Regions from separate parts of the Psychrosphaera sp. HA2-10 genome, predicted to be linked through region 3. Evidence: predicted binding sites of a transcription regulator. Region 3 holds the regulator's gene; each other region holds the start of a gene.
The links. Region 3 encodes FliA, which starts transcription of late flagellar genes. Its sites were predicted from a motif close to CTAAAGNTNNNNNNNNNNNNGCCGATA; they were not measured.

Region 1: pomA (flagellar motor protein PomA) is a predicted target of FliA. The motif match lies at 1,687-1,713, and genes of this name have one in related genera.
Region 2: ACZ1GV_RS06150 (VC2046/SO_2500 family protein) is a predicted target of FliA. The motif match lies at 1,206-1,232, and genes of this name have one in related genera.

What each region holds. Positions count from the first base shown of each region.
Region 1 covers NZ_CM146341.1:705,311-708,593, forward strand. Annotated here, with positions in the region: gene dxs (1-deoxy-D-xylulose-5-phosphate synthase) at 1-400, opposite strand, end outside; gene ispA ((2E,6E)-farnesyl diphosphate synthase) at 408-1,292, opposite strand; gene ACZ1GV_RS03300 (exodeoxyribonuclease VII small subunit) at 1,298-1,543, opposite strand; gene pomA (flagellar motor protein PomA) at 1,754-2,515, shown strand; gene ACZ1GV_RS03310 (flagellar motor protein MotB) at 2,519-3,283, shown strand, end outside.
Region 2 covers NZ_CM146341.1:1,349,040-1,352,322, forward strand. Annotated here, with positions in the region: gene ACZ1GV_RS06140 (porin) at 1-930, opposite strand, end outside; tRNA gene ACZ1GV_RS06145 (tRNA-Tyr) at 1,074-1,158, opposite strand; gene ACZ1GV_RS06150 (VC2046/SO_2500 family protein) at 1,265-1,861, shown strand; gene ydiJ (D-2-hydroxyglutarate dehydrogenase YdiJ) at 1,913-3,283, shown strand, end outside.
Region 3 covers NZ_CM146341.1:1,896,086-1,899,368, forward strand. Annotated here, with positions in the region: gene ACZ1GV_RS08750 (chemotaxis protein CheA) at 1-136, opposite strand, end outside; gene ACZ1GV_RS08755 (protein phosphatase CheZ) at 154-897, opposite strand; gene cheY (chemotaxis response regulator CheY) at 915-1,298, opposite strand; gene ACZ1GV_RS08765 (RNA polymerase sigma factor FliA) at 1,368-2,093, opposite strand; gene ACZ1GV_RS08770 (MinD/ParA family ATP-binding protein) at 2,104-2,958, opposite strand; gene flhF (flagellar biosynthesis protein FlhF) at 2,951-3,283, opposite strand, start outside.

The DNA.
Region 1 (3,283 bases), 1.2 Mb from region 3:
CCATTCCTAAAGCTGCGCTAATTGACGTTGATGAATGGCCGACACTTAATGTGTCGTACTCACTTTCTTCTCGCCAAGGAAATGGATGTAAGCCATCTTTCTGACGAATTGTATGGATTTTATCGGCTCTTCCAGTAATGATTTTATGAGGATAAGCCTGGTGGCCAACATCCCAAATTACACGATCGTAAGGCGTGTTATAAACATAATGAAGAGCGACCGTTAATTCTACGGTTCCCAAGCCGGACGCGAAGTGCCCTGAACTTTTACTCACCGAGTTTAAAAGGTACGCACGTAATTCATCACAAACAGAAACTAACTGTTCCTGAGGTAATTGACGCAGGTCGGTAGGCAATAACGCCTTTTGTAAATTCGGATAATCCGCCATATTAACTGTCATAAAATTACTAATGATCTCTTTCAATGATGTATTGCGCCAATTGACTTAATGTTGAAGTGTCAGCATCAATTTTCGTTAATGCCAAATTTGCTTCATCAATCAATTGCTGTGCTTTAATTTTTGCTTGTTCTAGTCCTAACAATGCAGGATAGGTCGACTTATTTGATTGCTCATCAGAGCCTTGCGGTTTTCCTAACGTTTCGGTATCCGACGTAATGTCTAGAATATCATCCCAAACTTGAAATGCTAATCCAATAGCATCAGCATATTGACCTAAGGCTTGTATTTGAGCGGATGTTGCATTAGCGCAAATGGCGCCTGCAAGAACAGATGCCTTTATTAAAGCACCTGTTTTTAGTTTATGCATATTTTCTAAGTGTTCGATAGACACATTAGCATTGTTGGTATTTTCTAAATCGATACTTTGGCCAGCACACATTTGAGACGCAGAGGAAGCGACCAAGCTCACAAGCGCGAGTTGGTTGGAAATATTTGTGCCTTGAAAACTATGTCCGGTCAGGATCTCAAATGCAAATGACTGCAGTGCATCGCCTGCTAGGATAGCCGTTGCCTCATCATATTGTTTATGACATGTTGGCTTGCCACGCCTAAGCTCATCATCGTCCATTGCTGGTAAGTCGTCATGAATTAAGCTGTACGTATGAATTGATTCGATTGCGGCCGCTGAGGCATCTAAATCCTTTGGGTGAGCACCTAAGATTTCACCTGTGGTATACACTAAAAATGGTCGAACTCGTTTGCCACCAAGCAGCAACGAATAACGCATTGCCTCTTTTAATTTTGAGTCTGAAATACTCGACTCAGCTAAAAAGCTCTGTAGGACGCTTTCAATTCGTTGTTGCGTATCAATAATGACGTTTTGAATAGTCATTAGCTTTAGTCGTCCTGGCCAACATTTTCATTAAATGGCTGAAGCTCTAAATTACCTTGCTTTTCCATTAAAATTTGAACTTTTTGTTCAGCTTCTTGCAAACGACTTTGGCTTAAACGTGTTAATTCGATACCTCGTTCAAAAAGCGCTAACGATTGCTCTAGTTCTAAGTCACCAGATTCAAGTTGGTTTACTATTGTTTCCAGCTCAGTTATCGCAGTTTCAAACGTTAAATTTTTCGGAGTAGTCATAAGTCTGTTTTCATTTGCATATAGGCTGCCAAAATTAGCCGGTAAAGGTATCGTAAATGCCATGGTTATTCAATTATATTGAGCTAGAATAACTATAAATTGATTAAACTTTGTTCGGTTAAGTCATTAAGTTACCGATAATATTTAAGTTGCTAGTTTTGCTGTCGATAATTAAACTTAGTGGAACATCATCTATTGCAGGAGTAAATTGTGGATTTAGCTAGTATTGTTGGCATGATCGGAGCCATAGGCTTTATTGTATTAGCCATGATTTTAGGTGGTGGGCTAGGAATGTTTATCGACGTTCCCTCAATAGCTATTGTATTTGGTGGCTCAACATTCGTTTTAATGTCTAATTACACACTGCCGCAATTTATATCAGCGGGTAAAATTGCCGGTAAAGCATTTTCATTTAAAATCGAAACTCCAGAAGAACTTATAGAGAAAATTGTAGAGTTAGCTGACTCTGCACGTAAAGGTGGCTTTTTAGCCCTAGAAGAAGCAGAAATTGGTAATCCATTTTTACAAAAAGGTGTCGATCTGCTTGTTGATGGCCATGATGGTGAAGTAGTAAGAGCTACTTTGTCAAAAGACATCTCACTAACCACAGAGCGTCATGAGATGGGCGCTGGAATGTTTAAAACATTAGGTGATATCGCCCCTGCAATGGGTATGATAGGTACGTTAGTTGGTTTGGTTGCGATGTTATCAAACATGGATGATCCAAAGTCTATTGGGCCGGCGATGGCGGTAGCACTACTAACTACTCTTTATGGTGCTTTCTTAGCCAATGTTATTGCGTTACCTATGTCATTTAAGCTAAATCTGCGTACGAGCGAAGAAAAGCTAAACCAAAGCTTAATAATGGACGGTGTACTTGGTATTCAAGATGGTCAAAATCCAAAAGTCATTGAGGGTGTTTTAAGAAATTACCTTGCCGCTTCTAAACGAGAAGTAAATACCGAGGAATAGCGGATGTCTGAAGAAGAATGCCCAAAATGTCCCCCAGAGGGACTTCCAGCGTGGATGGGAACATTTGCTGATCTAATGTCTTTGTTGATGTGCTTCTTTGTTTTGCTTCTATCCTTTGCCGAAATGGACGTGTTGAAGTTTAAACAAATTGCTGGTTCGATGAAGTTTGCTTTTGGTGTGCAAAATAAAATTGAAGTGAAAGATATTCCAAAGGGTACTTCTGTCATTGCTCAAGAATTCCGACCTGGCCGACCAGAACCAACTCCGATTGAAATTATTCAACAGCAAACCATAGAAATCACCCAACAGGTTTTGGAATTTGAAGAGGGTGAGGACGAATCTGCCGGTGGGCGTCAAGAACAAACTGCTGAAATGCGAGGTGGTATGAGTTCAGCTACGGCTGAAGCTGAATCAGAGTCGTCTGCTGAAGCGGCTGCAGAGCAAGAAGAAGTGAATGAGCTTCTTAAAAAAATAGCTCAACAAATGCAGCAAGAAATAATTGATGGTGCTATCGAATTAGAATCGCTAGGACAACAAATTATTATCAGAATAAGAGAAAATGGCTCGTTCCCATCAGGATCTGCTTATTTGCAGGACCAGTTTAAACCAATTATTCAAAAGGTTGGTCGGGTTTTAAATGATGTTCCTGGTGAGATTACAGTATCGGGTCACACCGATGACATTAATGTGACGAATGAGTTGTTTTTTAACAATTGGGACTTATCCTCACAACGTGCAGTCGCTGTGGCTACTGAAATGATTAAAGTA
Region 2 (3,283 bases), 550 kb from region 3:
TAAGTACTCGCCTGTTTGATCGAGTTTAGAATAGGACAAATAAGGCGTTACACTTCCAAAGTTATGTCCAACACTCACCATTAACGAGTCAAGCTCACCGTCATCGTCTAATTTTAATTTGTTTAATTCTGTGAGAAGAAAGGTATCTCCCCATGTCGCATTAACTGCAATACCTAAAAATGTACCATCACGTTCTGTACTGCCTCCCCACGTTTGTTGTACACCACTACGATAGCGTTCGTTAGTATACGTCATTGCTGTAAATCGAAACTCTAACCAATCATTACTTGTGTTAACGACAGCACCAAAAATGTCTTTCCAGATCTCTGTTGTCGGCTCAATAAAAAAGAACTGACTTAATAGTCTATTGTTTACACTCTCTTCTTCACCAGTATAAAAGTTTGCTGAGACAGACCAATCATTGACTTGCGTCGTGTATAAAGCATTAATGCCATTGTAGTTAAAAACTTGCCATGTATAAGTATCAGCAGGTGGTCGTAGCCATACATAAGCAAAACCAACATCATAAAAGTCTGAGTAGTAAAATAATGGAAGGCGCTTTTTACCAGCTTGGATTGTCCAATTGTCATTTACTTCATAAGACAAATAAGCCCATTCAAAGGTGGTATTAAAATTATCTGCGCCTCTAGAGACGATTTGCGCAGTCGCAGATAGACCGTCTGAAAGTGTGGCTCTGACCTGTAGACCAAACAAGCTTTCTTGTTTAAATGATAGATCTTCGGTGTACGCTGATACGATAGGGTAGTCAGCTAAAAAAGTTGGGGGAACATCATAATGTGGAACACCGTCTCCACTCAATACTTTACCAGCGGTAATGCTAGCAAAGCCAGTGAAGTCGATATCAGCTTGTGCACTTCCTTGCGCCAACAAAGCACATGCCACCGTGGCTGCATAAATCTTTGTTCGCATATTTTGAGACCTAAAAGTTAATTAGTGTCTTAAAGGTATATAACTGAAAGTGAAATTTTACAAATCAGGATGGCAAATTTATTGAATTTAGGTGTTATAAACGCAAAAAGGCACAACCTAAGTTGTGCCTTTTCTTCGAAATGTGGTGGAGGGAGGTGGATTCGAACCACCGAAGGTAGAACCGTCAGATTTACAGTCTGATCCCTTTGGCCACTCGGGAACCCCTCCAGAACGAGACGCATAATAACAAAGAAAAAAAATCTGTAAACAAATAATTAAAGAAAATTTACCGACTGCCGAAATAATAACTAATTGAAGTAAATAAGAAGTTTATATGTCGAATAATTGGCCAAACAGCAGTTCAGATCACTCTGATTTAAATACGAATAAAAATGTAATTAGAGAGTCAGCCTATTATTCACAATTCCGTCGCGCTGTAGACTCATCAGATAGCCAAAGTTTTGCATTACTGCTTTCAATGATTACACAAGATGCCACTGAATTTGATCAGTTTCATCAAGTAGACACGCCGACTAATCTTAACGAAAACGCCATCACCGACATTTTTCCTACAGCCAAACCCGACATATATGGTGCGGGTAACTCGGTCCGTGCATCAAATCAAAATAGACTGGTTCATAATGGTCAATATCAAGATGTTCGGTTAGAGAACACTCTCAAGCCAGAACCCCTTTGTTACAAAAAGGCAGTTTTTGACGACGAATTAGTCAATAGTTTAGATTTTAATGTAAGACAAAAGTTAATAAATACGAGTCTAATCTCAAAAGATATTCCTACACAACGTAACTCAGATGTAGATAAAGATGCAAAAGTTGTGAATATACATAGCATTAAACGTCCAAATTCAATGGATATCGACCTTTGGTTTAATACCCTAACAGCTTCAAGAAGTTTAGACTTAGTGGGATAGAACTGGTTATAATCGACTACTATTCTTTATCTGTAGAGCGCTAGTTGATATATGATTCGTAGAATTCCTGTCCAGAACACCATTAGTCCAACGGTTCATCTGTTTTGCAAAAAACTAAAGGACAATTCGTCATTTAAATTCTCTGGTGATATAGAAACAAGCTACTCTTCTCGTTTGTCGCAATCGACAGACAACAGTATTTATCAAGCAATTCCCCAAGCCATTATCTTTCCTAAAAATGAAAAAGATCTATTAGCATTAACAAAGCTTGCTAATGAAGCCGAGTTTAAGGCGTTAAAATTTACACCGAAAGGTGGCGGCACTGGCACTAACGGGCAGTCTTTAACTGAGTTTATAATTGTCGATATGTCGCGACATATGCGAAATATAATTGAAATCAATGTGGAAGAACGCTGGGTCAAGGTAGAGTCTGGTGTAATAAAGGATCAGCTGAATGATTTCCTTAAACCCTATGGGTTTTTCTTTGCTCCTGATCTTTCAACGTCAAACAGAGCAACAATTGGTGGAATGATAAACACTGATGCGTCAGGTCAAGGATCACTAGTTTATGGTAAAACAAGTGACCATGTACTTGGCTTAGAAGCCATTACTATTGGCGGTGATAAGTTGTCTACGTCGCCTTTGACCGTTGATGAAGCGTTATCTCGAAGTGTCGACAACAAGACTACAGCGGGTATATATAAACAAGTTTACGAAACAGCAACTAATTATAGAGACCAAATTCGAGAAGTGTTTCCTCGTTTAAATCGTTTTTTGACAGGATATGACTTAGAGCATGTGTTAAGTGATGATAAAAAACACTTTGACTTAAGCAGAGTATTAGCTGGATCCGAAGGTACGTTAGCGTTTATTACTGAAGCTAAGCTTAATATTACCCCCATAGCAGCTTATAAAACGATGATTAATATCACGTATGACAGTTTTGATTCAGCGTTGCGTAACTCGCCATTTTTAGTTGATGCAAAAGCGACATCTGTAGAAACTATAGACAGTAAAGTTCTTAACTTAGCAAAACAAGACGTAATTTGGCAGGAAGTCCAAGATCTTATTATTGAGGTTGAAGGGCAAGTCATAGCAGGGTTAAATATTGTAGAATTTAATGACGAAGACGAGAGTAATCAAGATGATAAAGTCTCAAGTCTATGCAAAAGATTAGATCAACTAATATCAACAAAAAGTTCAGGCGTAATAAGTTATTCAGTAACTTCAGACCGTTCAGCAATGGCAAGAATATACGCAATGCGAAAAAAGTCGGTTGGCTTACTTGGTAATGTTAAAGGCGATAAGAAACCTATCGCATTTGCCGAAGACACCGCAGTACCACCAGAAAACCTTGCCGACTTTATCGCTGAATTTAGACAGCTATTAGACTCTCATAACCTTGAATATGGCATGTTTGGT
Region 3 (3,283 bases):
GAAATATAGAGTTTAATAAATCAGCGTTCTCTGGATCGTTTTCCAGTTCAACTAATTCTTCAGAAAGCAACTCTAATATTTCTGCTGCTTCAATTAAGAAATCTTGTAGTATTTCTTGATCCACGTCCAATGCCATTCGGCATCTCCCCTAATTTAAAAGCCTAAACTAGACAATAGGTCGTCTACTTCGTCCTGATTCGAAACTGCGTCTTCACGCGTCTCTGCATCAATAATTGGTCCTTCAGCCCCATTGTTATCGACTGGTTTCTTCACTTCATTAACGGATTTTTGATTCGGTTCACCAAATACAGTTAACAAGTGAATCAGGCTTTCTTCAACATCTTTAACAAGTTCTATAACTCGTTTGATTACCTGACCAGTTAAATCTTGAAAATCTTGAGCCAACAGAATTTCAGTCATAATTGCATGAATCTTAGCGGTGTCAGCTTCTGCGCCTTCCATAAATTCATTTATGGAATAACACAAACTTTTGAACTCGCCCAATTCAATTTGACGCTGCATTAACTTATCCCACTCTGGTTTAAGTCTTACAATGTCACTATTAATCTTATCAGTTAGAGGGAGGCCTTCATCTATGGCGTCCATCGTTTTATTAGCTGCGTCTTCTGTTACTTTCATAACATAGTTTAGACGCTCTTTCGCATCAGGGATATCGTCTGTCGCTAAGTTAGCAATCTTAGGGTCTAACTGAAAATTACTTAACGAGTCGTGAAGTTGTCTTGTTAACTTCCCAACCTCACCAAACAGCTCACTATGCTCTTTGCTTGTAACTTCACGTAATATTTTGTTAGCAGAAGTATTGTCTCCAGCCTCAAGCGCTTCAACTAGCGCTTTTGCGTCTTCCAACGAAATCTGCGGGTTAGTCTCTTCAGACATAATGACCCCTTATCAGATTATTCTAAACGTTCGAAGATTTTATCAAGCTTGCCTTTCAGCGTAGCAGCCGTGAATGGTTTCACAATGTAGCCGTTTACACCTGCTTGCGCTGCAGCAACAATCTGCTCTTTCTTAGCTTCTGCTGTTACCATCATCACCGGCATATGCTTTAGTTTGTCGTCTTTACGAATTTCACGTAGCAAGTCAATGCCTTGCATACCTGGCATATTCCAGTCAGTAACAACAAAGTCGAAGTCACCGTTTTGTAACATTGGCAACGCTGTGCTGCCATCATCTGCTTCTGAGACATTAGTAAAGCCTAAGTCACGAAGAAGGTTTTTGATGATTCTTCTCATTGTTGAAAAGTCATCAACAACCAGAATTTTCATATTCTTATTCAAAGCATCCTCCAGTGAGGTAAATTATTAATTTACAGTAATTATTATTGATAAAAATCGCCATTATACAAGTTAAATCAACCAATCTTTTAATCTTGACTTTAAGCGAACAAGTGCTTGGCTATGAATTTGGCTCACTCTGGACTCACTAACGTTAAGAACTTCACCGATTTCTCTTAAATTTAGCTCATCATCATAATAAAGTGATAAAATCATTGCTTCTCGTTCTGGCAAGGTTTTAATCGTATTGGCTAGACTTGCGTTAAACGCACTTTTTTCAATGCCACCATACGTTAAATCACGACCAATTTCACTTGCTGGGGCAATAATATCATCACTAACGCCAAGATCTTCCATTCCTAAGATTTTACCGTTAGTCGCTTCTTTTAACATTTGATGGTACTGATCGATGGAAACACCAAGAGACTCGGCCACCTCAATGTCTTTCACATCACGACCAAGTGAAGACTCTAATTGAGATATTCTTTCAGCAACCATTCTAGAATTTCTATGGACCGACCTCGGTGTCCAATCGCCTCTTCGCATTTCATCAAGCATAGAACCCCTAATTCGAATACCCGCATAGGTTTCAAAACTAGCGCCTTTGCTATGATCAAAGTTTTTCGAAGCTTCGATTAGACCTATCATGCCAGCCTGAATCAAATCATCAACCAAAACACTATCAGGCAGTCGAGCTGCTAAATGGTGAGCAATCCTTTTTACCAATACAGAATGTTTTTCCACTACATTCGATAGTGTTTGTTGAGCTTCGTAGGCAGTTGCTACTTTATTGTTCAACAGAGACCTCTTAGTTGACCAGTTGCTCTAAAAAAAATTCCAAGTTACCCGACGCATGTGATGGCGTGGGCCACTTATTGATTTTAGCAGCCAACGTTTTAAACGCTACTGCTGAAGGAGAACGAGGAAATGCATCTACGATCGCTTTTTGACGTCGCACTGCTTTTCTTAAATTATCGTCAAATGGAATAATAGCTGTTAATTCCAAAGTTACATCTAAAAACCTATCTGTAACCATAGTCAATTTTTTGAATAAGTCCTGCCCTTCTTTAATTGTCCTTACCATATTGGCAACAACTTTAAAGCGGCTAACACCATGATCTCGATTCAAAATTTTAATTAAAGCGTAAGCATCAGTAATTGATGTAGGTTCGTCACATACAACGCAGAGAACTTCATGAGAAGCCCTAGAGAAAGATAACACCATGTCTGATATGCCGGCAGCTGTATCGACAATAAATACATCTACAGGTGTTCTCATTTCGCTAAACGCTCTAATGAGACCAGCATGTTGAGCCGGGGATAATTCAACCATATCAATAGAACCTGACGTTGCAGGCACTATTTTTATTCCACTTGGACCTTCTACCAGAATATCGTCTAGCTCGGCTTCACCTGACAACACATGGGAGAGGTTTTTGTGAACACGTAAGCCCAACATAACATCACAATTTGCTAAACCTAAGTCAGCATCAAGTACAAGTACGTTAAGTCCTGTTTGCGCCAAAGCAATTGCTGTATTTAGCGATACGCTGGTTTTACCCACTCCGCCCTTTCCACCTGTCACCGCAATAACTTTTGTTTTTTTGGCCATCGACATATTTCGTAAACCACTAGCTTGATCGGAAGTAATATTTTTAATCATACATGCCCACTGCTTTTGGCACTACCTTATTATTTTTATGAGAAACTTTTTCTTTAAGTTCAAATAGCTGATTAGCTTTTTGCACAATTTTCTGTGCATTTGCAACCCTTATGTCCTCAGGGACCCGTTGACCGTTGGTTAAATAACCAATTGGCAAACGATTATGGATTGCAACACTAATTAACTCACCTAAGCTTAAAGACTCATCTATTTTAGTAAAGATACAGCCAGACAGTGGAATTGTTTTAAAATGTTGCACACTTTCGTGCAAAACACTCATTTGAGACGTTGCAGAAAGTACTAAATAATTCTTAATATTAACTCT